Linked DNA regions of Vreelandella piezotolerans. The protein of the gene in region 2 binds, or shares a complex with, the protein of the main gene of each other region. Links are inferred from orthologs where the notes say so. Each region holds a gene or a part of one and is shown on either strand. Other genes may lie near its edges. The genes, in order: sbcB and ssb.

What was found.
Region 1: the proteins of ssb (region 2) and sbcB are in contact, whole or in part, in a crystal structure (PDB 3C94), measured with the Escherichia coli proteins. The link is inferred for Vreelandella piezotolerans from one-to-one orthologs.

The regions. Positions count from the first base shown.
Region 1 is NZ_CP048602.1:517,973-529,326, reverse strand. What follows is about bases 3,866-6,734. They hold sbcB (exodeoxyribonuclease I), read right to left. Parts: upstream 6,113-6,734; coding sequence 4,619-6,112; downstream 3,866-4,618. Other genes in these bases: minD (septum site-determining protein MinD), read right to left, coding at 6,484-6,734; minE (cell division topological specificity factor MinE), read right to left, coding at 6,236-6,487; GYM47_RS02420 (insulinase family protein), read left to right, coding at 3,866-4,601. Also shown: GYM47_RS02435 (1-acyl-sn-glycerol-3-phosphate acyltransferase), read right to left, coding at 1-271; GYM47_RS02430 (TetR/AcrR family transcriptional regulator), read right to left, coding at 268-882; GYM47_RS02425 (SOS response-associated peptidase), read left to right, coding at 1,072-1,758; more of GYM47_RS02420, read left to right, coding at 1,758-3,865; more of minD, read right to left, coding at 6,735-7,302; septum site-determining protein MinC, read right to left, coding at 7,452-8,189; GYM47_RS02395 (DUF349 domain-containing protein), read left to right, coding at 8,371-11,178; phbB (acetoacetyl-CoA reductase), read right to left, coding at 11,279-11,354. UniProt on the Escherichia coli protein: Degrades single-stranded DNA (ssDNA) in a highly processive manner.
Region 2 is NZ_CP048602.1:152,447-169,465, forward strand. Bases 7,956-10,839 are described here. They hold ssb (single-stranded DNA-binding protein), read left to right. Parts: upstream 7,956-9,042; coding sequence 9,043-9,636; downstream 9,637-10,839. Other genes in these bases: GYM47_RS00710 (MFS transporter), read left to right, coding at 7,956-8,966; GYM47_RS00720 (sugar nucleotide-binding protein), read left to right, coding at 9,705-10,598; GYM47_RS00725 (lysophospholipid acyltransferase family protein), read left to right, coding at 10,595-10,839. Outside these bases: GYM47_RS00685 (hypothetical protein), read right to left, coding at 1-521; GYM47_RS00690 (adenosylcobalamin-dependent ribonucleoside-diphosphate reductase), read left to right, coding at 726-2,837; GYM47_RS00695 (ribonucleoside-diphosphate reductase), read left to right, coding at 2,888-3,637; GYM47_RS00700 (Crp/Fnr family transcriptional regulator), read right to left, coding at 3,709-4,446; excinuclease ABC subunit UvrA, read right to left, coding at 4,567-7,416; more of GYM47_RS00710, read left to right, coding at 7,587-7,955; more of GYM47_RS00725, read left to right, coding at 10,840-11,329; fabB (beta-ketoacyl-ACP synthase I), read right to left, coding at 11,409-12,626; 3-hydroxyacyl-[acyl-carrier-protein] dehydratase FabA, read right to left, coding at 12,639-13,154; GYM47_RS00740 (putative bifunctional diguanylate cyclase/phosphodiesterase), read left to right, coding at 13,428-15,266; GYM47_RS00745 (DUF2878 domain-containing protein), read right to left, coding at 15,260-15,781; GYM47_RS00750 (SAM-dependent methyltransferase), read right to left, coding at 15,782-17,019. UniProt on the Escherichia coli protein: Plays an important role in DNA replication, recombination and repair. Binds to ssDNA and to an array of partner proteins to recruit them to their sites of action during DNA metabolism. Acts as a sliding platform that migrates on DNA via reptation.

The DNA.
Region 1 (11,354 bases), 360 kb from region 2 along the record:
ACTCAATCGGAATCGCCCCCACCAGTTGGAACCACCACTTCAGCCAGCGGGATTCAAAAATAGGCTGGTCCATCACGAAGCGCAGCGGGCGGGGGCTTCCACCGCCCAGCACCAGTGCATCCATGAAGCTCACATGGTTGCACACGACCAGCGCCGCCCCCTGCTTGGGAACATTGAATTGACCGTGTACAGATAGCCGATAACAGCCGCGCATGGCCAGGTAAATGACACGGCGTAATAAGCAACGGGTGGTCTTGATCCCCCATGTCACGTCGTGGCACCCCGGTGACGCAACCCAGCCAGCACCGTGCTCATGAGCTGCTCCAAGAGTTCATCGACCTTGAGTTGCTGACCCTGCCAATAGCCAAGCCGCTCATTCAAGCCAAGCTGCACCAAGCCATGTACACTGCCCCAGAGCGTGCGGCCTAGACGACGCGCTTCCAAGTCGTCTAGAACGGGTTGATACTGCTTTAACGAGGTTTCTACCTGCGTAAACAGCGCCTCGATGAGATCGCTCTGACGCTGGTCCAGCTCACCCTCCTGAGCCAGCGGATAGTCGAACAACAGCTGCCAGCGATAACAGTCCTGCTCGGCGAACCGCCAGTAAGCATGCGCCAGAGAACGCAGCCAGGGCTCGGGATCGTCTTCAGCCAAACTCGTGATGGTGTGCTGCAAACGTGCGAGGGTTTCTACGTTGACGTGCTGCAATAAATTGTTAAAGCTGCCGTAGAGTTTTAGCAGCGTACTGGGCGCGCAGCCCACCTCTCTGGCCAGAGCACGTAGTGATAAACCATGGACTGGCTGCTTAGCCAACCACTCATCACAAGCGTGCATGACCTGCGCGTGGAGGGCATCGGGCGCATGCTGTCTAGGACGGGCCATGGCGATCTCTTCAGGTCAGCGGCAAACAGGGAAGAATGCCTCCTCGCGCTTTAGCGTGAGCAAGGTATACGATAGGATACCTTACATCGAACACTGTTTTCGACACTAAAACGCGACATTTAACGTATTACGACTTCCCTTTGCCATTTTGCATCAGCGCCGCAGGCATCGCGCCCTAAGGAGACCGGCATGACGGGACGCCTACACGTACAGCGCCTATCCCTTGCCCGCCTTGCGCCAGACCTCAAAAGCACCGCTTTGCTCATCGAGTCTCCCAACTTAGCACCGCGCCAGCCCGTGTCCGCCCTTCGTTTAGAGCAGGGGCAGTTAACGCACACGCCGCTCTTTTGGGGGCTGACGCCGCCCTGGCTCAAGGTCCTCGACCACGCCCCGCACTGCGCCCGAGCGGAAACGCTGAGTGAGCGCCCCATGTTTCACGAAGCGTTCAACGCTCGGCGCTGCGTGATTCCGGTGAGTGGCTTTTACGTGTGGAAGCCCCAGACACGCAGCAAGCAACCGTTTCTGGTGACCCACGTGAACCGCTCCCCGCTGCTACTCGGTGCGCTCTGGTGCCGTTACCACACCACGCTGACCACCTTTACCGACTCGACGGCGCTGATTAGCGTGCCAGCCAACGCCTGCCTATCGTCGCTCACCGACCGCTTGCCGGTGATCATTCCCCCTCAGGCGCTACACCGCTGGCTAGACCCTGGCACCGACGTCGAGGCACTAACGCCCATGTTGATGCCCGCCCCACTGGAACTGTTGGGCGCTTTTCCGGTATCAAAGCATGTGAATAACCCTGCCTATCAGTCACCCTCTTGCGCACACCCTACGGGGCCCATGTTGCGCTGGTCCGTGTCACAGGAGCCGTAATGTTGCCCACTATGTCTGTTATTCCGCCTCGCCTGCTGGCAAGGCGCGCGCTTGTTGGCCTGACCATCGGCCTGCTCTTGGCGCCCGCCACTCCCCTCTGGGCAGAAGAGAGCCCGGTCGCCGAGGCCATTACCCCGACCATCAGCCCTTTCGATGACCGCGACTACCGGGTCATCACCCTCGACAATGGCTTACAGGCGCTGCTGGTCAGCGACCCCGATGCCGACAAGGCCGCCGCGTCCATGAACGTGCGGGTCGGCAGTGCTCAAGACCCGGACGACCTCCAGGGTCTGGCCCACTTCCTTGAGCATATGTTGTTTTTAGGTACCGACCCCTACCCGCAGTCGGATGCCTATCAGCGCTACATCTCGGATAACGCAGGGTCGCACAACGCCTTCACGGCTCAGCAGGACACCAACTACTTTTTCGATATCGAGCCCTCCGCGCTGCCCGGCGCGCTGGATCGCTTTAGCGAATTCTTTCTCTCGCCGCTGTTCAATGCCGACCACCTGGAGAGCGAGCGCAACATCGTCCACTCCGAGTACATGGCGCGCATCCGCGATGAGTCCCGTCGTGAAAACGACGTGCTGAATCAACTGCTCAACCCAGACAATCCCACCACCGGTTTCGCGGTGGGCAGCAGAGACACCCTGGCCAACCCGCCAGAGGGCGAAGCAACGCTACGCGAGCGGGTGATCGATTTTTACCACCGCTACTACGACGCCAACGTCATGAACTTGGCCGTGGTGGCCCCCCAGCCGCTCGACGAGTTGGAAGCCCTCGTGGTGGAGCGCTTTGCCGACATTCCTGACCATGGATTAAGCGCACCCACCGTCGACGAGCCGCTGATCGACCCCGACACCTTGCCGCGCTATATCGAACGAGAGTCGCTGCAGGATCGCCGCCAACTGCGTTTCTACTTCCCCGTTCCCGACCCCACGGACGAGTACCGCACCAAGCCGACTCAGCTCATCGCCCACTTACTAGGCGATGAGGGCGACGGTAGCCTGCTGGCCGTGCTGCGTGAGGCGGGCCTGGCCGATGGGCTCTCAGCGGGTGTGGGCCGCGGTGATGGCAATGAAGCACTATTTACCGTCTCCATTAGCCTGACGCCCATGGGTGCCGAACGCCTTGACGACATCGAAGCCACGCTGTTTGCCGCGATCGAGCAGATTCGCGCCGACGGGCTGGCCGAGTGGCGCTACGACGAGCAAAAAAGTCTCAGCGAGCAGGCGTTTCGCTTTCAACAGCACGGCGCCCCCCAGCAAGAGGCCACCCGCCTAGCCATGAGCCTTTCGCGCTACCCGGTGGAAGACGTGCAGTACGCCGCCTATCGCATGGACGGCATGGACAGCGAGCGCCAGCAGCTCTACTTGGACGCCCTAACGCCTGACAACCTGCTGCGCGTCTACTCTGCGCCGGATGTGGAGAGCGATACCGTCTCACCGTGGTTCAATACCCAGTGGAAAGAGCTGCCACCCACGACGGCCGGTCAGATCTTGAGCGGTCTCGCGCTCCCTGCCCCCAACCCTTTCATTGCCAGCGACCTAACCCTTCAAGCGGGCCAGGACGAGCAGCCGTCGACACTCATCGATACGCCGACGTTTACCGCTTGGCACATGCAGGACAGCCGCTTCAATACGCCCAGCGTCGAATGGCGGGTGAGCCTACAGCACCCCAGCGCCAGCTACTCGGCGGAAGAGGCCGTGCTGACGCGGTTACTCGCAGGCTGGCTCAACGACAGCCTCAACGAGTCGCTTTACCCCGCGTGGCTTGCCGGTCAGTCGTTTAGCGCCTACGCCCACGCGCGCGGTATGACGCTGTCGTTTTCCGGTTGGCGGGATGGCCAAACGCCGCTCATCGAGCAAGCCATCGAGCAGCTTCAGCAGGCGGATATCTCTGCTGGCGCCTTCGAGCGGGTGCGCTACCAGCTACAGCGGGAGTGGCGCAACGCGCCACGCGCGTCGTTGACCGGCCAAGCCAGCCGAGCCCTGGGTGAGGCGCTGCTCTCCCCCCAGTGGTCGACCGACGAACTGCTGGCCGCCAGCAAACGACTCGATAAGCACCACCTGGAGGATTTTCGCGAACGCTTCCTCGATGGTCTATACATCGACGCCATGGCCGTGGGGAACCTGACCGCCGACCAGGCACGAGAACAGGCCAGTCTCATTCGCGGCGCGCTGACCCCGCGCTTGACGCAGGATGACATTCCCACGCTGGCGCCACTGGAGGCGAGCGAGGAATCGACGGTGCTTCATCCACACAGCACCCGTGAAGAGTCACTGGTACTGCGCTACCTGCAGGGGCGCGATACCAGCATCGACGAGCAGGCGCGCCTCAGCGTTCTGGCCCAGTGGCTGGACACGCCCTTCTACCAGCAGTTACGCACCGAGGAGCAGCTTGGCTATATCGTCAATGCGGGCTATTCGCCGCTGCTGGAAGCACCGGGCATTGGTCTGATCGTGCAGTCGCCGGACGTGGATAGTGGCACCATTGCCGAACGGATGGACGCCTTCATGGCAGCCGCCGGGGAGCGCCTCGAGACGCTCAGCGATGAGGAGCTGGCGGCCCACCGGCAAGCGGTGCATGACCGACTGCGCCAGCGGGATACCAGCCTGCAGGGCATGGCCAATCGCTATTGGCAAGCCACGGCACTCGACGAGGTACGCTTCGACCGCCGTGAGCAGATCGCAGAACGCGCCCTCGAGGTTAGTGTCGAGGAGCTGCAGGCGCTCTGGCCTGCGCTGCTCGCACACCCGCTAGACATTCGCTTCAATCCTGGGGATGCGCCCAGCGATATCGCCGCTTACCGTGAGACGCTCGCCCCCTTCGACGCTCGCTAGCCGTCACCATTGCCAGCTTAGGCATCGAATGCCTGGGCTGGCATCATGGCCTCGACGAACATCACCAGCTCTTCGAGAATCTGCCGCTCATGATCGGTGAGCGGCTGCTGATTGTAACGCTCGATGTCACGCGCAAACGCTTTGAGCGTCAATCCCGATAGCGCAGGATCGTTCATACGCATCCAGCGAAACGCCTCCCACTGCTCGCGCTCTTCACCCTCCAGGGTGTCGGGGTAGCTGCGGGCACGCAAGCGAAACAGCATCTCCTCCAGGCGCGGGTCTTGAAAAGCAAAGCGTTGGCCCACCAAGTCCCAGGGGTCCATCGCCAGCACCCGCTCCATCTGCTGACGATCCGCCGCAGAGAAAAAGCTGCCGGAGTAGAGCATCAAATCAGGGTCTTGGGGCGACTCTTCGTAGCCGCCGCTGAATACCTCGGTCACCTTCTGCGCCACGCCGCTGGCCTCGCGCAGAGTTTTCCAGTGCCCTCGACAGGCGGCGATGTCGATGCCCAAGCGCGCCACGATCGCACCGTACTCGCCCTTCTGCTCACCTTCCACGTCTTTGAGCACCGTGGCGGGAAAGACCACCGGACAGCGATTGATATGAATCACCTTGAGCGGAATGCGCGCCTCACCTTCAGAAAGGTCCTGCTGACTGACGAACACGCGTTCACGAATCTGCTCGGCACTGAGCGACAGCAAATCGCCGGGGTCGACGCTCAAATCGTACACGATCACCCCGTTGGGGTTGGTGGGATGCTCTGCCAACGGCATGACCAGGGCGCTACAGCCTCGGCTGGCCGGATAACGGCGGGAAATGTGCAATAGCGGTTTGGCGCTGGGAAGGTCGAGCTGTTTGGCCACCGCGCGCTTGCCGCGCAAACCGAGCAAATAATCGAACAGCTTGGGGTTACGCGCTTTCAGAAGTCGTGCCAAGGCGATGGTGGCGCGCACGTCGGCCACCGCGTCATGAGCCCCCTCATGGGCAATGCCGTTCGCCGCCGTCAGATGCTCTAGTTTGAAACTGGGGGCGCCATCCTCTCGCAATGGCCATTCGATACCCTCTGGGCGCAGCGCATAAAACGCCCGCACCACATCGATCAAGTCCCAGCGGGAGTTGCCGTTTTGCCACTCGCGGGCATAGGGGTCGAGCAAGTTGCGATAAAACAGATGGCGCGAGACTTCATCATCGAAACGCAGGCTATTATAGCCTGCCACGCAGGTGCCGGGCTCACTCATGGCGCTCTGCACTTGCCGCGCGAATTCCGCTTCTGGCAGCCCACGGCGCTGCGCTTTTTGAGGGGTGATATCGGTAATCAAACAAGCCGCGGGGTGAGGTAGGTAATCATCAGCGGGCTTACAATACAGTTCGATGGGCTCGCCGATTTCATTGAGGTCCGCATCGGTACGTAATGCAGCAAACTGAGCGGGCCGATCGCGGCGAGGATCGGCACCAAACGTTTCATAATCGTGCCAGAGGAAACTGGCAGGGGCGGCATTCGGTGTCGCCATGGATGCAAACTCCCTTGAGCGTGACCGCCCATCCATGCGCCGACAACCTTCGCTGGATGGGAACAAAAGCCCAAGACTAGCACACCCGCGACGCCACCCGCCGCCCCGAACGCACATTGACGCTTAGCTTTTGGGCAGCGTTACGTTCAGTTCCAGTACCGAGCAGTTATCTTCACTATCCAGTGAAATTTGAATGGCATCGTCGTCCACATGCACGTAACGACGAATCACTTCGAGCAGTTCGCGCTCAAGCAGCGGCATGTAATCAGGCTGACCACGCTGGCTACGCTGATGCGCCACGATGATTTGTAATCGTTCTTTGGCCACCGAGGCGGATTTCTTGCGCTCACGCTTCAAGAACTCCAACAGTTTCATCGACGACTACCCCCAAACATCCTGCTCAACAAGCCTTTACGCTGCATCTCATGAAAGCGCAGCGGCATCTCCTCCCCTAGTAGGCGTGACACAGTATCGGCGTACGCCTGGCCCGCATCGCTCCCGCCATCATGGGTGACGGGCACCCCTTGGTTAGAGGCTCGTAACACGGCTTCGGATTCTGGAATGAGACCCAATAGATCGATCGCCAGAATCTCGCGAATATCGTCCAGGGTCAGCATATCGCCTGAGGTGACACGGGCAGGGTTATAGCGGGTAATCAGCAAATGCTCTTTGACCGGATCGAGGCCCTGCTCGGCACGCTGAGTTTTCGAACCTAGCAACCCAAGAATGCGATCAGAGTCACGTACCGAAGAGACTTCGGGGTTAGTCACGACGATGGCTTCGTCGGCGTAGTACATTGCCAGTTGCGCGCCTCGCTCGATCCCAGCGGGGGAATCGCACAAGATGTAGTCGAAATCATCTTTCAACTGCTCCAGGACTTTCTCAACGCCTTCTTGGGTCAGCGCATCCTTATCCCGGGTCTGCGAGGCCGGTAAAATGAACAAATTCTCGACGCGCTTATCACGGATCAGCGCCTGATTCAGCCCCGCCTCGCCTTGGATCACGTTGACCAAGTCATACACCACTCGGCGCTCGCAGCCCATGATCAAATCCAGGTTGCGCAGCCCCACGTCGAAATCGATCACGACCGTCTTTTTGCCACGCAGCGCGAGCCCTGTCGAAATCGCCGCAGCGCTGGTGGTTTTACCGACCCCCCCTTTACCTGAGGTCACAACTATAATTTTGGCCAAGAGTCACTTCCTTCTTGAAGTCGTTCATTGCGAGCGCGTGGCGCTACCCGCATAACGGGAACATCACTGTCAACAAAACACACACTGTAACGGATCGCAGCCGTGGCGTCGCTAAGCACGATGCACTATCCGACACTCAGTCGTGTGGCTTATCCCAGCGGCTTAATCTCTAACTGCTCTTTGACAAAATGGACTTCGGCAGCACGTCCCAACAGTTGAGAGTCGATATCTTCCAGCCGTTTGTAATTACCCGCCACGGAGAGCAGTTCGGCTTCCAACTCGCGACAAAAAATACCCGCTTGAGTATTGCCATGAATGCCTGCCAATGCGCGGCCACGTAACGCGCCGTAAACGTGAATACTGCCTGCCGCCAACACTTCAGCGCCTGCATTGACGGCACCGATGACGATCAAGTCGCCCTCTGCAGCGCTCACCTGCTGGCCTGAGCGCACCGTGCCACGATAAAGCCGGGATGCTCCCAAACCGCTCGTTTCAGGCTCGCTGTCGGTTTCCTCGGGTTCGGCAATCGGTTCAACGCTTTCCAAGGCGCGTACGCGTCCCTCTTCAACGGGTGCGAACCACCCCAGCCCTAGCGCCCACGCCGACTGTCGAATCGGCTCGGCTCCACCGCGCACCGCTACGGGCAATAGTTTGTGATCACGGCATACTGCGCAGATGCGCTCCAGGGCCAGGTGGGGCTCATCGAGTTTTTCCACGCTCAGCACAACGGGTGTATGCTGAAAGAACGCAGGAGATTGCGACAGTTTGCCAGCCAGCTGACGCCGGATACGCTCCGGGTCAGCGCTCGTCAACTCCATGACGGTCATCGGCAGCATGCCGCCCTTGAAGGTGAAGGCTACGTCGGCACTGTTGGCGTTGAGGCTCATGGCCGAACTCCATGTCATGTTCAGGTAAGATAAGGGTAGCGCAATCTCGCGCCTTGCGTGGTGACTGGCTGGAGAACTCACCGCGCTAAGGCAAAGCTAAGCGACAGCGACGAGGACTGCAACCGCCTGCTCATCGATGTCTGATTTTTTTCACGTTCCGCACCTCACAGCAGGATGATCCATGCACGGACTGTTACGACGCCTGTTCGCTCCTCGGTGGCAACACCCCGATCCCGAGGTGCGCCGCAAGGCACTTCAATCCCTCGACCCGCAGCACTCAGAGCAGCGGGAGGCCCTACTCTCTCTGGCCAGCGATAGCGACAGCGACATCCAGCTCGCGGCCCTGCTTGCGCTCGACGATATCGAAAAACTGCTGGCTGCCTATCCGCCGCATCAGGAGAACGAGTCATGGTTCAACGCGGTGTGTCAGCGGCTCACGGGTGCCGAGGGGCATAGCGACCTACAGCAGCGCCAAGCCCAGGTGGCGTTGCTGAGCGACCAACGACTGCTCAACGCGATTGCGCTGCAGGGCGACAATCTAGGCCTGCGACTCATCGCCGTTGAACAGTTGAGCAATGAAGCCGATCTAGTCCACCAAGCGTGCCACAATAGCGTAGCAGCGGTACGCCATCAGGCAGCGCAGCGTATCGATAGCGAGGAGTCGCTCAAGCGGCTATTGAAAGAGGCGCGTCGCGACCGCCAGATCATACGTTTTGCGAAGGAGCAGCTCACCCAGCGGCGTAACGACGAACAGTGGTTAGAAGAGCAACAGGAACAGCGCGAGCACCTATTGAGGCAGTTGGAGCAGCACGCCCGTGCCCCGTGGGAGCCACTTTACGGCGGCCGTTTGCGCCACTTGGAGCGCGAGTGGCAGCAGCTCAATCATCCGCCCAGCATCAGCCAAGAGCAGCGTTTCCAGCAAGCCATGCTGGGATGCCGTAAAACGCTGCACGATCACGAAACCCAGGAACAGGCGCATCAACAGCGCCTAGCCCGCCGCGCTGAAGCGGATAGTACGCGTGACCATCTGCTGGAGGGGTTAGAAGAAACCTTAGAAGGCCTCACCCAGGCCGAGGAACTGACCGCCCAGGATATCGACAGCCTGCGCGCCCAGCGTCAGCTTTTGGGTCAGCGCTGGCAGGCGCTGTCTGACCTTCATCCTCCTAACGAAGTCACGCAGCAACGTTACAGCCAAGCGCTGGCGCAGTACGAGCAGAGTATGGAAGCGTGGCAGCGCTGGCAAGCACAATGCCCTGCGGTGGAGCGCGCCCTGGCCAATAGCGATGATCAAGCGTTGTCAAAGCATGTCAACGCATGCCGCTGGCCCGAGGCCCTGACCCCACCTGCGCTTCTGGCTCAGGCGCAAAAACAGCTAGCGTCTCAGCAAGCGGCCCCCGCAAGCCCAGAGGTGTCGCACGATGCGCTTGAGGGTGAGCTCGATAACTTCGAGCACCTGCTAGAGCGCGGCGCGTTCAAGAGCGCCAGCCGCCTCCACCAACGTTTGAAGCCCACCTTCGATGCCCTCACGGACGAAGAGGCCAAGCCGCTCAAGCGTCGCTTGAAACATCTTGGCGCGCGGCTTGCCGAGCTGCGCGACTGGCGCGGTTTTGTGGCAGGTCCCAAGCGTGAGCAGCTCTGCGCCAGTATCGAAGCCTTGGCCGACGATCCTCATATGGCCGAATCGGCGCTGGACCGTCATCACCGCCAGCTCGTAAAGGAGTGGAAAGCACTGGGCGATGCGGCAGCCAATAGAGAGCAATCCGCGCGCTTTCGTGCAGCGTCTGATCGTATTCATGAGCGCTTAGCGCCCTGGCGTGACCAGCTCGACCAAGAGCGCGAGGCCAACTTGCGTGGCCGCGAGGCACTCTGTAAGCAGCTTGAAACGCTGCTGGCTCAGCCCGCCGAGGATGCAGACCCCGACGTGCTGCGGGAGATCCGTGACAAAGCACGTCACCAATGGCGCCACTACTCTCCCATCCCCCGAGAGCACTCCGAAGCCATTGGCCGCCGATTTGGTGCGATTCGTCACCGCCTTCAAGCACTGATCGACCAGCGCGCCGAGCAAATCGCAGCGCAAAAACGTTCAATGATCGAGCAGGTACAGGCGTTGCAGAACGATTCCGAGCAGCCGCTGGCAACGCGTATTGCTCACACCAAGCGGCTACAGCAGCAGTGGCGGTCACTCGGGCGGGCGCCAAAGGGTGACGAACAAGCGCTCTGGAAGACCTTTCGTAGCGCCTGTGACCAGCTTTTTGCGCAGCGCGACGCTCAAAAACAGGAGCAAGCCGCTCGGCAACAGCAAACGCTCGACCAGCTTCAGCATCTCATTGATGACATGGATAGCTGGCAACCCGCCCACGCCAATGAGGCCGAGCGGCTAGAGGCTTACCTTGCCCGTCTTCAGCAGCTAGAGCCGCTGCCCCGCAACCGCCGAAGCGACGGCATGCAGAAACGGCTTGGCGGCATCTTGCGTGCAAAACGGGAACGCTTGAGCCGCCTTGAAGTCGTCGACAAGGTGCAGCAGTGGCATGCGCTACTGCCCCTGATCAATGCACATCTGGCAGCGGACCATCGGGCACTCAGTGGTGAAGATGCTCAGACGGTGGACGCCGCTGGCGTGCTGACCGCGCCTCTGCCCACTACGTATCGCGATGCGCACCAGCGCCGTAACGAGGTCCGTTCGTCTACCACGCAGCCTCTCTCCAGCGCACAGCAGGACGACGTTGAGGAGCAGTTGGCACGCCTGCGTGTCCATCTCTCACTGCTTGCTCTCGGCAGCGTCAAGCAGCGGGACGAACCGCTAAGGCTTGCCATTCAAGTAGAGCGTTTGAATAATGGCCTGAACGCTGAACGCAGCAAAGCAGACGAACTAGAGGAGGTGCTGGTCGACCTCTTGGCCCTCGGCCCTATGCCAAAACGTCTTTGGCAGCAGGAAGTCAACGAGTTGGACAACCTACTGGGCCGTTTAGCGCGCCCACCGCAACCCTAACCGGAGCGTACCTAGTCGCTAAATAGCAAACGGGAGGCAGATCGCCTCCCGTTTTGCGTTCTCTTTCTTGTGGAAAGAGAACGTGGGGGATGTCGGGGGCTTAGCCCATGAATTGGCCACCGTTGATATCGATGTTGGCGCCTGTAATGAAGCCGGACTCTTTATCGGCCAGGAAG
Region 2 (17,019 bases):
TGCATGCGCGAGATGGCCGCATCTGCACCCGCCAGGCTAAAGGTCATGTACCAAGGCTCCCGCTCGTTCTGATCGAAGCCAAGAAAGAGCTGTTCCCCCGACTGCATTTCCTCGATCAGCGTCTCCATATCTTGCAAATAGAAATGGGCATAAAAGCCGTCATCGCCGCGCTCGGTAATGAACTCCGCCATGGTGTCGATGATCGGCTGGTCGTCGATGCGTAGCCGCGTCGGCACGAGGTTCACCGCACGGCTTTCGCCTTGCTGTTGCGCCAGCGTCACTCGCATCTCGAGCCAAGGCAGGTCGCAGACACCCTGGGTCGTGTTCACGCTGAGCGTAGCGTCTGAGTAGCTGTGGGTCTCCACGGCGCGGAAGTGGCGTTCGTCGCCAAGGCTAAGGGCCATCGACTGCCAGTGCCCGTGGGGTTCGGTAGAACTCACGTTGAACGTGGCCGCCAGCGCCGGGTTCGCCAGCAGGAGCGTGGACAACGCGTAGGAAGAGAGTGCGCGAGTGGGGCTCATAGATCGTATCGTCATCGAAAACCCTAAGCCTATAGCGTGTTGAGAATAATCAAAAGGGTAAGGTGCTGTTTTTTCTATATCTAGTGGGTTTGTCTCAAAAAAGCAGCCGATATAGTAGAAAGTCGGGGCTATACTCTCTGGCGATGCCTTGTATCATCGGGCCGTTTTAGCCGCTATTGATCCCTCGTGAAGGAGTTTCGTGACATGAACACCGCAACCAAGGCGATGAAGACATCCAGTGAGGTCCCTCTGCAGGCCCCCTCAAGAGAGATCTGGGATGCCAAATATCGGTTGAAAGATCGCCATGGCCAGCCGGTAGATCAGGATGTCTCGGCGACGTTCGAACGCGTGGCGCGCGCGCTAGCGGCCGTCGAGGGCGAGCACGCTGACGAGTGGCTGCCCAAGTTCCGTTGGGCGTTGGAGAACGGCGCGATTCCCGCCGGCCGTATTCTCTCCAATGCCGGTGCCGACGCCTACAAACCCGCCGTCAGTCTGATCAATTGCACCGTCTCGCGTACCATCCATGACTCCATGCGCGATATTCTCGATTCCGTGGTCGATGCTGGGATGACCTTGAAATCGGGCGCGGGCATTGGCTACGACTTTTCGACGCTGCGACACAAAGGCGCTTTCGTGTTTGGCGCAGGCGCGGGCACCAATGGCCCGCTGGCCTTCATGGATATCTATGACAAGATGTGTTTCACCGTGGCATCCGCCGGGGGACGTCGCGGTGCCCAGATGGGGACCTTCGATGTCGGTCACCCCGACGTGCGGGACTTCATCCAGGCCAAGCGTGAAGCCGGGCGGCTGCGCCAGTTTAACCTTAGCCTGCTGATCACCGACGAGTTCATGGAAGCAGTGAAGCACAACGCCGACTGGCCGCTGGCTTTTCCGCTGCACCCAGGTGAAAAAGAGGACGTTAGTGCTGACGACATCATTTACCGCGACTGGCCGGTGATCGAAGAGGGCTACACGGTGGATGATCAGGGGCGCGTGGCCTGCCGCATTGTCGAAGTGATCAAGGCCCGCGAGCTGTGGGACACGATCATGGCCTCCACCTACGACTACGCCGAGCCAGGCTTCATCTTGATCGATCAGGTCAACCGTATGAACAACAACTGGTTCTGTGAAGATATTCGCGCGACCAACCCCTGTGGTGAACAACCGCTCCCACCAGAAGGGGCCTGTCTACTGGGATCGGTCAACTTGACCAAGTTCGTGATCGAACCGTTTAGCGCCGAGCCGCGCTTCGACTGGGAGCGCTATCGTAACGTCGTGGCGATCTTTACCCGAATGCTCGATAACGTAGTGGAAATCGCCGGACTGCCGCTTCCCCAACAGCAGCGCGAAATCGAAGCCAAGCGCCGCCACGGCATGGGCTTTTTAGGGCTCGGTTCGACACTGACCATGTTGAAGATACCCTACGGTTCTCAGGCATCGCTGACGTTCACTGAGGAAGTGAGTCGTCACCTCGCGTTGGAAGGGTGGAAGCAAGCGCTGGAACTCTCTAAAGAGAAGGGCATGGCGCCGGTGCTCGAAGAGGAGCACACCATCACGCCAAAAATGATGCGCGAGCGCCCACAGCTGGCCAGCGACGGTTACGAGGTCGGTGACAAAGTGCCGGGCCGCATTCTGCATGCCCGCTATAGCCAATACATGGCCAAAGTGGCCGAGCTGGAGCCGGACTTGGTGGCGCAGCTCGCCGAGCACGGCGCGCGGTTCACTCATCACAGCTCGATTGCCCCGACGGGCACCATTTCGCTCTCCATGGGCAACAACGCCTCGAATGGTATCGAGCCGTCGTTCTCACATCGCTATTTCCGCAACATCATTCAGTCCGGCAAAAAGACCAAGGAGCAGGTGGAAGTGGTCTCCTTCGAGCTGGCCGCCTATCGCCACTTCATCGCTGCCGATGCGGTAGAAAGCGATCTGCCGGATTACTTCATCACCGCCGACTCGGTGTCGCCCGAACAGCACGTCGCCGTGCAGGCCGCCGCGCAGCAGTGGGTAGATTCTGCCATTTCTAAAACGGTCAACGTGCCGACCGAGTTCCCGTTCGAGCAGTTCCAAGACCTCTATTTGCAGGCGTATGAGAGCCGTTTGAAAGGCTGCACGACCTTCCGCTTCAATCCAGAAGCGTTTCAAGGGGTGCTGGTGCGGGAAGACGATCTCAAGAACACCACCTACGTCTTCGAACTAGAGAGTGGCGAAACGCTGGAACTGACGGGCGATGAAAAAGTGCTCTATGACGGTGAGGAGCACAACGCGGCCAACCTGTTCGATGCCTTGAAAGAGGGCACTTACGGTAAGTGGTAACCAGCGCACGCGTAGGCTTGAGCAACGGTCAAACATTGGGAGAGAGCGTTATGGCGGTCGAAATCACGTCGAAAATTGTCGGTTACCGAATCAAACAGCCGGAACGGCCTACCCCCGAGCCCGTGTTGGCCGAGGAGGACCCGCTGACGGTCCGTATCCCCTCGCGTCCGGAGGGGACGCTGGAGGCGGTGTCGGAGAAGATCTCCTACGTGGGGGCCGAAGGGCGTAAGAAGGTCTATTTGCTGGTGTCGTTCATGCCGGTGGAGGGGGTGGTCGGTGGTCAGCGCGTGGTGATCGAGCGCCCGGTGGAGTTTTTCTTTCCGTCGGGCCAGCTCTCCAGCGAGCATCAGTGGATCACTGCCACGATGCGTAGCCTGTCGCTAGCGGCGCGGGGCGGCTATGTCACGCAGGCCGTGGCGGATCTTCGCAAGGTGGCCTGGGATAAGGGGTTGGTGCGCTGTGGCATGAATCGCTGGAATAAGCCCATGTTTCACGATTCTGAAGTGGCGGCGATTGCTTGGTCGATTCAGCAGATTCTCTATCGGCGTGGCTTTCTGGATCAGGACGGCCACCAAGTGCCGGTCGAGACGCTGGTTGCCCGCTACGCCCACCGAATGCAGCATGGCCATGCTTGGCAGCCCGAGGAGCGTCCAACTGTCGATGAGGCCTCAGGCGCGCCTGTATCCGCTAGCGGCGCGCCGGCCACCGTGGGCACCTGCCCCGAGTGCCGAGGGGACTTGATCATGATGGATGGCTGTCCTACCTGCTACGCCGGATGCGGCTGGTCCAAGTGTGGCTGACGCGCCCCTTTGCTAAGTGCTGCGCGCTGGGCCAGCGGGCGGCACACGTCGCATCAGCCGTCATCGGAGGATCAACCGTCGAGCAGGGGGCGGACGTTATCGGTCAGGTAGCAGTCATCGAACTCTCCTTCCGTGGCCAGCGCATCCAGGTCGGGAATCGACACGTGGTGGCGGTCGCGGAAGACCAAACCATCCTCGCTGAGCGCGCTGAACGTGCGGCTGACATGCACCGGGCTCAGCCCCAGAATATCGGCCAGCTGCTCTTGGGAGAGCGGGAGACGGAACTGCCCACTAATATCGTCATTGGTTTGGCGTAGGCGCAGGTACATTTCATGGAGGAAGTGGGCCATCTTTTGGCGCGCGCTGCGCCGTGCGAGGTTCACCAACCGTTCGGTGAGCAGCGCCTGCTGACGGCTGCCGATGGCGAACATCACCGAGGTGAGCGGCAGCGACTCACGAAAGAGATCGAGCATCCGTTTATGGGGGAAATGGCAGACCACTCCGTCCGTAATCATGCGCACGTTCTCGAGACGCTGAGAAAACGCAAACTCCCGCAGGCCGATGATGTCCCCAGGGAGGAAAACTTCGAGAATCTGCCGATCACCATTTTCTAGGTGACGGTAAGAGTAAGCCCAGCCGCTGCGCAGCGTGCAAAACTCGTTGGCAGGGGCGCCCATCTCCCATAGTAGCGAACCAGCCTTGATGTCGTCAGGGCTCTCTTCGAGTGAATTGAGCAACTGCTTTTCGTCGTCTGTCAGCGTACAGTAGTGGCTAAAGTGGCGAATAATGCAGCTCTTATCCTGTTCCACGCGTGCTTCTCCTCGTGCAAACCACCTTTGTTAAACGGCGTCGTTACTTACTATAAGCAGTCGTCACGCGGCATGCTCGCTCTTTTGCGTCTCCCGGCGCGTTTGCGCCGGGACGGCCGCTTAAGAGGTGGTTGACGCGCGGTGACCCCGCTCGAGAAGCGGGGCCAAAAAGCGCCCTGTATGCGAGACGTGCTGCTTGGCAAGCTGCTCCGGGGTGCCTTCGGCAATGATTTGTCCGCCACCCGAGCCGCCTTCCGGGCCCAGGTCGATTAGCCAGTCAGCGGTCTTGATCACATCCAGATTGTGCTCGATCACCACGATGGTATTGCCGTGATCGCGCAGGCGATGCAAGACCGTGAGCAGTTGGCGAATATCCTCGAAATGCAGTCCCGTGGTGGGCTCATCCAGAATATAGAGCGTTTTCCCGGTGTCGCGCTTGGCGAGTTCGCGGGCGAGCTTCACTCGCTGGGCTTCACCGCCAGAGAGGGTGGTCGCGCTCTGGCCCAAGCGAATGTACGAAAGCCCAACGTCCATCAGCGTTTGTAGGCGGCGGGCGATGGCAGGCACTGGGCTGAAAAATGCCAGGGCGTCCTCCACGGTCATCTCCAGCACTTCGTGGATGGTTTTACCCTTGTAATGAATATCCAGCGTTTCGCGATTATAGCGCTTCCCTTTGCACACGTCGCAAGGCACGTAGATATCCGGCAGAAAGTGCATCTCGACCTTGATCATGCCTTCGCCCTGGCACGCCTCGCAGCGCCCACCTTTGACGTTGAAGCTGAAGCGGCCCGGTTTGTAGCCCCGTGAACGTGCCTCTTGGGTGCCCGCAAACAGCTCACGAATGGGCGTGAAAATGCCGGTGTAGGTGGCCGGATTAGAGCGCGGCGTGCGACCAATCGGACTCTGGTCGATATCGATCACTTTATCGAGCTGATCGAGGCCCTCGACCTTCTCATATGGCGCGGGAGTGAGCGTGGTGGCACGGTTGAGCTCGCGGGCCGCAATCGGCATCAGGGTGCCGTTGATCAGCGTCGACTTGCCCGAACCGGATACTCCGGTGACGGCAATGAAGAGCCCGAGCGGCAGGCTGAGGGTGACGTTTTGCAGATTATTGCCAGTCGCGCCGTGTACCACTAGCTGCTTATCGGGATTGCCGGGAATGCGATAGGGCGGCACGGCAATTTCGCGGGTGCCAGAGAGATATTGACCGGTCAGTGAGTGAGGGTTGTCCATCACCTGCTGAGGCGTGCCTTGGGCGACGATTTCACCGCCGTGCACCCCGGCACCGGGGCCAATGTCCAGCACATGGTCCGCCGCGCGAATGGCGTCCTCGTCGTGTTCGACCACGATCACGGTGTTGCCCAGGTCGCGCAGCCGCTCCAGGGTTTTCAACAGGCGATCGTTATCCCGCTGGTGCAGGCCGATGGAGGGCTCGTCCAGGATGTACATGACGCCTACCAGCCCCGCGCCGATCTGGCTGGCCAGACGAATGCGCTGGGCTTCGCCGCCCGAGAGGGTGTCGGCGCTGCGCTCCAGGTTCAGGTAGTCCAGGCCCACGTTGACCAAGAACTCCAGGCGCGCGTGGATCTCGTTGACGATCTTGGCGGCGATCTCGCCTTTACGACCGGGTAAGTCGAGCTCGGCAAAGTAGTTCCACGCCTCGCCAATCGGCAGGTGGACGATATCGGCAATGTTGTGTTCGTCCACGTAGACATGACGCGACTCTTTGCGTAGCCGCGAGCCGCCGCAGGTCGTACACGGCTGGACGGCGATATACTTGGCGAGATCGTCGCGCACCATGTTGGACTCGGTTTCGCGATAGCGGCGCTGCATATTGGGCAAGACACCCTCGAACGCATGTTCCCGAGTGACTTTGCGGCCGCGATCCCCCACGTACACGAACGGAATTTGCTCATTACCGCTGCCGTTGAGAATGATGTCGCGCTCGTGTCGCGCTAAGTCCTGCCAGGGCGTTTCCAGCTCGAAGCGGTAGTGCTTGGCCAGTGCTTGTAACTGGGTGAAGTAATAAATGTTGCGCCGATCCCACCCTTTAATGACGCCTTCCGCCAGAGAGAGCTCCGGGTGGCTGATGAGCTTGTCGGGGTCGAAGTATTGTTGAACGCCCAAGCCATCGCAGGTCGGGCAGGCCCCCGCCGGGTTGTTGAAAGAGAACATGCGCGGCTCGAGTTCGGAGAGCGAGTAGCCACACACCGGACAGGCAAAGCGCGATGAAAAGGCGAGATCCTCCTGCTCGCCATCCATGAAGTGAATCATCGCCGTGCCGTCGGCCAGGTTCAGCGCCGTCTCGAACGACTCTGCCAGCCGCTGGGCAATGTCGTCGCGTACTTTGAAGCGGTCGACCACCACGCTGATATCGTGTTTTTTACGCTTATCCAACGGTGCGATGTCGTCGAGTTCGAGCACTTGACCGTCGATCTGCACCCGCACGAACCCCTGGGCACGCAGCTCGCTGAGCAATTGTAAATGCTCGCCTTTGCGACCCTTCACCACTGGGGCCAGCAGCATTAGCTTGGTGCCTTCGGCGAGATTCATGACTTGGTCGACCATTTGCGAGATGGTCTGGGCTTCTAGGTCTTCCCCGTGCTCGGGGCAGCGCGGTGTGCCGGCGCGGGCAAACAGCAGGCGCAGGTAGTCGTAAATTTCGGTGATCGTACCGACCGTCGAGCGAGGGTTATGCGAGGTGGACTTCTGCTCGATGGAAATGGCCGGAGAGAGTCCCTCGATGTGATCCACATCGGGTTTTTCCATCATCGACAGGAACTGTCGCGCGTAGGTGGAAAGCGACTCCACGTAGCGACGCTGCCCCTCCGCGTAGAGCGTATCGAACGCCAGCGATGACTTGCCGGAGCCGGAGAGCCCGGTAATGACAATCAGTTTGTCACGGGGCAGCTCCACATCGATCTGCTTGAGGTTGTGGGTGCGGGCACCCCTGACCAGAATGCTGTCCATCAACACCTCGAATCGCGTGGCAAAAGCGTAATTATACGTTTGCTGTACCCTTCCCGGCAAAACTGTCTCTGCTGTCGCCACCGCGCTGGCGTTTCCAGCGTGGTGACAAAGCGCTAGAATGGTCGGTTATCTCAGGCCGTTCTGGCCCATCCACCATACACAAGGGCACTATGCGCAAGGTTTCCGCACTGCTGCTGGCCGCTGAACGCCGTGCAATCAGCGGCTTGGCTGGCCTTTACGCGTCTCGTATGCTGGGACTCTTCATGGTTCTGCCGGTACTCGCGCTCTATGCTGATACGTTGGCAGGTGCAACGCCGCTGCTCGTGGGGGTCGCGTTAGGCATCTATGGCCTTACCCAGGCGTCGCTGCAAATTCCGTTTGGCCTGCTCTCTGATCGTATCGGGCGCAAGCGAGTGATTGCCATGGGGCTTGTGATTTTCGCCGTCGGTAGTGTGATCGCTGCAATGGCGGATACGATTGTCGGCGTGATCGCCGGGCGCGCGCTGCAGGGCGGTGGCGCCGTGGCGGCGGCCATCATGGCGCTACTGGCCGATCAAACCCGCGAGCAGGTTCGCACTGCCGCCATGGCCACCATCGGTCTTTCGATCGGCGTGTCGTTTGCCATTGCCATGGTGCTTGGTCCCTGGCTGGCCGCCTGGGCCGGTCTCTCCGGCGTGTTTTGGTTTACCGCCCTGTTGACGCTGGTGGGACTGGTGGTGCTATGGCGCTGGGTGCCGCCCGCTCCGCGCCGGTTGCGCCACCGCGACGTTGGGCTGGATCGCAAACAGTTCAAGAGCGTGATGACTCGACCCGATTTGTGGCGACTGGATCTATCGATTTTTGCGCTGCATTTGGTACTGATGGCCATTTTCGTCGCCATTCCGTTTCGCTTGCTCAATGCAGGCGTAGCAGCGGAGTACCATGGGCTTGCCTATCTCGGCATCATGGCACTGTCATTCGTCGCCATGGTGCCGCTGGTCATCGTCGCGGAAAAACGTCAGCGGATGAAGCTGATGTGCCTGCTGGCCATTGGGGCCATTGCCTTGAGCCTGGCGAGCCTGGGGATGCCGCTCTCGCAAGGACGTTGGCTGTTCGTTTGGTTGTTCGTGTTTTTCACCGGATTTAATTTGCTGGAGGCGACGCTGCCCTCCATGCTCAGTAAGCTGGCCCCAGCGGGTGCCAAGGGGACGGCCATGGGGGTGTACTCCACCAGCCAGTTTTTAGGCGCCTTTTTAGGCGGCACGCTGGGCGGCTTGTTAGCCAACGTTTGGGGGTTGAACGCCGTCTTCATAGGCTGTGCCTTGTTGGCGCTAGGGTGGTGGACGGCCATGTGGCGTATGCCGTCGCCGCCGCCGCTCTCGAGTGAAGTGATGGCGCTGCACGAAACGCAGCCCGATGCGATGAACCTGTTGATGGAGCATCTTGCCGACGTGGTCGGCGTAGAAGATGTGATGGTCGTGCCAGAAGAGCGTTTGGTCTACTTGAAGGTCAATCGCGACGCATTGGACCAGGCGGCGTTGTCGAGACTGATGTCGCCGCCACGAACCTAATGACTCACCGCTGGCTTAGCTGTGACCAGCTGTCAGTGACCGCTAATGTACACGATGAATGATGAGGAGCGACCTTATGGCGCGCGGGATTAATAAAGTTATTTTGATTGGCAACTTAGGCCAGGATCCGGAAGTCCGTTTCACTCCCTCCGGTACCGCGGTGGCGAACCTGAACCTGGCCACCTCTGATACCTGGATGGATCGTCAAAGCGGCCAGCGTCAGGAGCGCACCGAATGGCATCGCGTGGTGCTGTTCAACAAAACGGCCGAAATTGCCCAGCAGTACCTGAAAAAGGGCTCGAAAGTCTATATCGAAGGCCGCCTGCAAACGCGCAAATGGCAGGATCAAAATGGCCAGGACCGCTACAGTACGGAGATCGTCGCCAACGACATGCAGATGCTCGATGGCCGCAGCGGTGACTACCAGGGCGGCGGTGCGCCGCAAGGTGGCTATGCCCAGCAGGCACCTGCTCAGCAGGCCCCGCCGCAGCAGAACTATGGCCAAAACTATGGTCAGCAGCAGCCACCCCAACAAGGCGGTTACCCCAATCAAGGCGCTCCGCAGCGCTCTGCGCCGCCCCAGCAGCCTGCGCCTAACCAGCAGAACAACAGCTACGGTGCGCCTGATCCGGGCAATTTCGACGACTTCGACGACGAAATTCCGTTCTAACGCTGGCAGGCGTTCGTCACCGCATGACGCACGAGTTTACGTTCTTGGGTTGAGGAAGAGGGTCTGTCTTGAAGCTGCTGATACTGGATGCCGGGCACTGCTTGAGTTTAGCATTGGCTCGGGAAGCGAGCCGGCGCACCGATACCGAGCTGGTAATCGAACAGGGCCTCGCCGTTTCGGCGAGCCAGCTGCAGGCCATCGCGCCCGATGCGGTGATCATTCCGCCGCTGGCGCATCCGCTGAGCATGACCCCTGCCGAGGTAAAAGCCCATGCGGACGCCGTGGAGCGCTGCGTGGATGCGTGTCAAACCCAAGGAGTGGCGCTGGTCTGGTGCGTGTCCGATCAGCTTTACGAAGAGGGATTCGATATCCCCATCGATGAGCACGTCGTGCCCGCCCCACGCGACGAGTGTTTGCGCCGCCTCGTCCAGACCGGCGACCGCATTCGCGCCGACTACCACCGACACCTGATCGTGCGCTTGGGGCCCCTGTTCGCGCTGGAAGGCAGTCACGCTTGGCTGAATGAAATCATTGATAGCTTGGTGACCGGGCAGGCGGTTCGGGCCGCCGAGGATGTCGTCTGTTGCCCAACATCGGCCGATGCAGTGGCGATGGCGCTCATCGGCATGCTGCAGCAGCAGGCCTGCGGGGCCGACGCTTGGGGGGCCTACCATTTGGCAGGGACGGAGCCGGTCAGTGCGTTCACCTTTACCTCGATGGTGCGCACGCAATTGGCGACGCACCTGGAGGGCCGAGGTGAGACGGTCGCGCTAGGTGAGGTGCAAGCACTGAACCATCACCACGATGCTAAATTACGCCGCGTATTGAACTGTCGCCGCGTGCTGGATGTGTTTGGCGTTCATCAAAAGCCATGGCGGCTGGAAGTTGGACGCATGCTGGATGCTTGGTGTCTCACCCGCGACCAGCAGCCCGATGACGTTGGGACAGGAGAGTCAGTTTGATCAATGTGGGTCGCAGCCTGCTGTTTTATGTAGGTTATTTCACTGCCATGCTGCTCATTGGGGTGCTTTTTTTACCCATCGCACCGTTTCTGCCACTGGCGGCTCGCTATCGGCTGTTGAATCTCTACAACTACTTCTTGATGGTGTGGTTCCGCATTGCCTGCGGTGTGCACTATGAGATTCAGGGGCGGGAGAATATCCCGTCAGGGCCCTGCGTCATTCAAGCCAATCACCAGTGTGAGTGGGAGACGGTCTTTCTGCAGGTGATGAAGCCGCCGGTGTGCACCGTGCTCAAGCGCGAGCTGCTGCGCATTCCCGTTTTTGGGTGGGGGCTGCGCTTGCTACGCCCGATCAGTTTGGATCGCTCCAAGCCCGCGCGAGCCATGAAACAGGTGCTGACGCAGGGCGTCGAACGCCTGGGCACTGGCCTGTCTGTCCTGATTTTCCCAGAGGGCACGCGGGTGGATCCTGGCGTGCGCAAGCGCTATAACAAAAGCGGTAGCGTCGTTGCTTGCCGAGCCGGTGTGCCGGTGCTTCCCGTCGCTCACAATGCCGGTGAGCGCTGGCCTGGTCGTCACTGGGTCAAGCGCCCAGGGGTGCTTCGCGTGCGCATTGGACCGCCCATCGCGACCGAAGGGCGCACGCCCGACGAGGTGTTGGTGGATGTCGAAGCCTGGATCGAGGGGCAGCTGCAGGAGATTTCCGAGGTCCCAAGGCCCGTGGCTCGCTAAGCGACGCTGAGCAACTATCCACACATATTCACGCAAAAACGGCGCCCGAAGGCGCCGTTTTTGATGCCGTACATGGATATCAGCCGTCGTAGCGCTGGAACACCAAGCAGGCGTTGGTGCCGCCAAAGCCAAAGCTGTTGGAGAGCACGCGCTCGAGGGTGACGCCGTCGCGACGCTCGGTCACGATATCGAAACCGTCGGCCTGCTCGTCGAGCTGCTCGACGTTGGCAGAAGCGGCCACGAAGTCGTGCTGCATCATCAGCAGCGAGTAGATCGCTTCCTGTACGCCAGTGGCACCCAGCGAGTGGCCGGTGAGCGACTTGGTCGAGCTCATGGCGGGCGTTGAGTTGCCGAACACGCTGCGAATCGCTTTCAGTTCAGCGACATCGCCAACCGGCGTCGAGGTGCCATGGGTATTGATGTAGTCGATATCGCCCTGCACCGTGGCCATGGCCTGATGCATGCAGCGCATCGCGCCCTCACCAGAGGGGGCCACCATGTCATGGCCATCCGAGGTCGCGCCATAGCCGACGAGCTCGCCATAGATCTTGGCGCCGCGCGCTTTTGCATGTTCGAGCTCTTCCAGCACCAGCATGCCGCCACCACCGGCGATGACGAAACCATCGCGGGCCTGATCGTAAGGGCGAGAAGCTTTGTCCGGGGTGTCGTTATAGTGCGTAGAGAGAGCACCCATGGCGTCGAACAGACATGACAGCGTCCAGTGCTCCTCTTCGCCACCGCCAGCAAAGACTACGTCCTGCTTGCCGAGCTGGATCTGCTCCATGGCGCTACCAATGCAGTGGGCCGAGGTCGCACAGGCAGAAGAGATGGAGTAGTTCACGCCTTTGATCTTGAACGGCGTGGCCAAGCAGGCGGATACCGTGCTACCCATGGTGCGGGTCACGCGGTAAGGGCCAACGCGGCGCAGGCCTTTCTCGCGCATGAGATCGGCGGCTTCGACCTGATTGGCGCTAGACGCGCCGCCCGAACCGGCAATCAGGCCGGTGCGCTCGTTCGACACTTGCGCTTCGGTCAGACCAGCGTCTTCGATGGCTTGAGCCATGGAGACGTAGGCGTAAGCCGCTGCATCGCCCATGAAGCGGCGCAGCTTGCGGTCGATCAGCGTATCGAGATCGATATCGACACTGCCCGCCACATGGCTGCGGAAGCCGCGCTCGGCGTACTCTTCCTTGAAACGAATACCGCTGCGCCCGCTTTTGAGCGCGTCTAGGACCTGTTGCTGGTCGTTGCCTAAGCACGACACGATGCCAAGGCCGGTGACTACCACTCGTCGCATGGGAGCCTCCTGTTAGAAATTCGCAGTGGAGGTGAATAGGCCAACGCGCAGGTCATTAGCCTGGTAGATATCGCGCCCGTCGACGGACACGGTGCCGTCGGCGATGCCTAAAATGAGCCGACGGGTAATGACGCGCTTCATGTTGATGCGATACGTCACTTTTTGAGCGTCGGGCAAAATTTGGCCGCTGAATTTCACTTCGCCGCAGCCTAGCGCACGGCCTCGGCCAGGATGGCCAAGCCAGCCCAGATAAAAACCTACCAGCTGCCACATCGCGTCGAGACCCAAGCAGCCAGGCATCACCGGGTCGCCGGGGAAGTGGCAGTCGAAGAACCACAGATCCGGAGTGATATCCAGCTCGGCGATCAGTTCGCCTTTGCCGTGTTCACCGCCCTCTTCATGGATATGCGTGATACGGTCGAGCATCAGCATGTTGGGGGCTGGCAGCTGTGCATTGCCTGGGCCAAAAAGCTCGCCACGCGAGCAGGCCAGCAGTTCTTCGCGATCAAAGGAGTGTTGCTTGGTCACTGAATCGTTCCGAGTATGAAGATGGTTGTTGCGCCTAGTCTACTTCCCGAGACCACCGAATGCACGTCACGGGCGCCTTATCGTCACTTTCTAATGCTTTTTAATGATTTGCCAATACGGCAATCGTCATGAGTGTAACGTTTCACTTAGCGAATTCGCACAATAAACGGCCTATTGACGTAATATGCTCTATCCAAGTTTTGGGTTAGACGGCATGATGTCGTCGACCCTTGTTTTTAGTTAGTGACTGCTGATAGGACAACAAGACCCGCCATGTGGCTGCCTGTTTCTCTTAATCGTCCGCTGGTTTGGGTAGCGCTCATGGCGCTGCCTGCGTGTGTATGGATTCCTGATACCGCGCTGCGCATGGTGGCCGCCAGCTTGGTTACGTTGGGTTTATGGGATGCTTGGCACCAAGTTCGTCAGCAGCGGTTGCGCCTGCGGCTTGCCCAAGATGCCATGGGGTTAGCGGGGGATGCCATGGTCATCAGCGACGTGCAAAATCGCGTTCTGGCCGTCAACCCGGCCTTTACCGACATTACCGGCTACGAGAGTCAGGAGATGGTCGGCCGCAAGCTTGAAACCCTCGCGGCGCAGCGCCACGACAAAGCCTTCTATGAAAGCTTTTGGAGCACCCTCAAAGCCACGGGCCGTTGGGAAGGGGAAATGTGGAACCGCCGCAAACATGGCGATGAGTACCCCGAGTGGCTCAAGGTTCGTGCCGTGACCGACAAACGCGGCAAGATTACCCATTTCATCAGTCTGTTTACCGATATTTCGGCGCAAAAGGCTCGCGAGCGTGACCTGCGCCGCATCGGCTACGAGGACCCGCTGACCGGGCTACCTAATCGTCGCCGCCTGCATGACCTAATGGCCTCAAGGCTGCGCCACCTGCGCGCGGGTGAGAGTTTGGACATGGCGCTGATCGATATCGATGGTTTGAAGTCGGTCAATGACAGTCTGGGCGTCGAGCAGGGGGATCGGTTGCTTGCGCGGTTTGCTCAGCGGCTCACCAGCTACATGGCGGGCAGCGTCGTCGGCCGCCTGGGGGGTGATGAGTTTTTGGTGATTCGCACCACCACCTTCGATGATCACGATAAATGGATCATGACCCTGCGCGATCATATGTGCAGCCCTTTCGAGATCAATGAGCAGTCGCTGCGCCTAGGGCTGACCATTGGCAGCTGCCGCGCGCCCGAAGATGGCCGCGACTCCGGCGTGCTGTTTCAGCGTTTGGAGTCCGCCCTGTATAGCGCCAAGCGATTGGGGCGTAACCATAGCCAGCGCTTTCGCCCAGCCTTGGACAAGCAGGATAATCCCCAGCTGGCGCTGGTCAGCGATCTGCGCGCCGCGCTGGTGTCCGGTGACCAGTTAGAGCTTCACTACCAAACTCAGCACCACCCAGGCAGCGGTGAGCTGATGGGCATGGAGGCATTGCTACGCTGGCGCCATCCACAGGATGGCATGATCTCGCCGGGCGAGTTCATTCCTCTGGCCGAGCGTCATGGTCTGATGGCCGAGCTAGGTAGCTGGGTGATCGAGAAAGCGTGTGCGCAGCAAGCACACTGGCAAAACAGCGGTATGCCCAAAGTGACCGTGTGGATCAACATCTCGGCGCTGCAGCTCTTTCAGGGCGATCTGGAAACCCAATTGGCGACCTGCTTGGAGCGCTATCAGCTCAAACCGTCGCAAATTGGTCTGGAGCTCACCGAGTCGGTGCTGCTGGACGAGCGTGCCGGCGACATGGGCCCCCGCCTACAGGCGCTTCGGGCGCTTGGCTACGCCATTGCCATCGACGACTTCGGTACCGGCTATTCATCGTTAGGCTATTTGAAACGACTGCCGGTGGATAAGATCAAACTGGACCGTGCGTTCATCCGCGAGCTTCCCAATGACCAAGCCGATGCGGCCATCGTCACGGCGGTGTTGGCCATGGCCGATGGGATGGGACTGGAAGTCGTGGCGGAGGGCGTTGAAACTCAAGCCCAGTGTCAGTTTTTGATCAAAGCGGGCTGTACGCTGGTGCAGGGATTTTACTTCGCCAAACCACTGCCTGCCTCCGAGCTAGAGCAGCGCTGGTCGCCGGTGGCGCTTGCCGAGGGTGTTCATTGAGTCGTTGCAGCGACCCGCCGTGCGTAGTAGCTAATGCCTAGGCAAAGCGCGGCCCAGATGACCGCTTGCACCGGCAAAAGCCACGCTGCCAAACTTACGTTGGCCAGCGCCGCGCCTCCCAAATAAGAGAGTGGGCCGCTGATCGCCCCGCACGCGGCGGCAATCAAAGGGTAGCGCCATAGCCAAGCAAGCGAGTGAAATACCAGCGTGGCGAACAGCGGCCAGAGCATCCATAGCCATACGGGCAGCAGTCCCGCAACGAGCGCTTGGTCGCCAAAATCGAAGCCGCCTGCCACATGTAGTCCGCCATCCAGCGCCAGCCCCAATAGAGCGAATAGCCCGATGAAACGCCATTCGCCGGGTTTGGCCCAGTGCCAAAAGTGCCAGCCCAGCAGTGCCGCCCCGCTGATCGCGGCGATCCATGAGCCGCCCAGCACACATAGCAGCCAGCCCGCCTCGAAGCGCAGCGCATTGAATAACATCGCGCGTACTGGCATGGGGGAGGGCGACGCCATTTACAGCGCTCCGGTGAGCGGGGCCGGTTTGGCCGCCGGCTTGGCCAGCAACAGGTGGCAGGTGCCGATGGAGCGCTCGATAAAGCCGCCTTCGCAGTAACACAGGTAGTAGCGCCACATACGAATGAAGCGCTCGTCATAGCCTTGGCTACGTACCTGGTCGAGACTCGCCTCGAAACGGTGGCGCCACTCCCGCAGCGTCCGTGCGTAGTGCTGGCCAATCTCATCGAGCGCCACGACGTTGAGAGACGTTTTACGCATTACGCTCGAGAGCATGGCGTGATGGGAGGGCAAAAAACCACCGGGGAAAATGTAGCGCTTGATGAAGTCCATGTCGCGTTTGGCCTCTTCGAAGCGCTGGTCGCGAATGGTGATCGCTTGCAGCATCACTTGACCATCATCGGTCAGCAGGCTGTCGATCTTTTCGAGATACGTATTGAGATACTGATGTCCCACCGCCTCGATCATTTCTACCGAGATCAGCCGATCGAAACGTCCGGTCAGCTCGCGATAATCCTGCTTCAGCAGCGTGATTTTATCTTCCAGCCCTTCTTCTTTGATGCGCAGGGCGGTATGTGCGTACTGCTCCTCGGAAATCGTCGTGGTGGTCACCCGGCAGCCGCGTGTCTTGGCAGCGTGAATGGCCAAGCCGCCCCAGCCCGTGCCAATTTCCAACAAGTGGTGCTCGGGGCGAACGTCCAGCTTCTCGAGCATGATGTCGAGCTTATAGGTCGAGGCCTCTTCCAAACTGGCTTCCGGGTAGGGGAAGACGGCGCTGGAGTACATCCAGTGGCGTGTATCCAGGAATGTCGCAAACAGATCGTTACCGATGTCATAGTGCGCGGCGATATTGCGCTTGGAACCGGACAGACTGTTGCGTTGGAAGCGGTAAGCCAGTCCCAGCAGCCAGCGGGTGAGGCGAGCGCTACCGTTCTCCATCTGGCCATTGACATGATCCAGATTGGCCGCGAACAGGCGGACCAACGCCACCAAGTCATCGGCGTCCCAATCGCCGTCCATATAGGATTCTGCGGCACCGACGGTGCCGCCAAAGGCGAGCCGCTTCCAGGCGCGTGAGTGACGGATCACCACGGTGACTTGTAGCGGGCCCTCCTGACCCAGGTGATGGCACTGGTTGCCCTCGATCAGCGTAATGCGCCCGCCGCGAAAGGCATCCAACTGAGCCAGCAAACGGGGTTTTAGCCAGCGAGTGAAGCGGTCTTGGCGCGCTGGCTGGC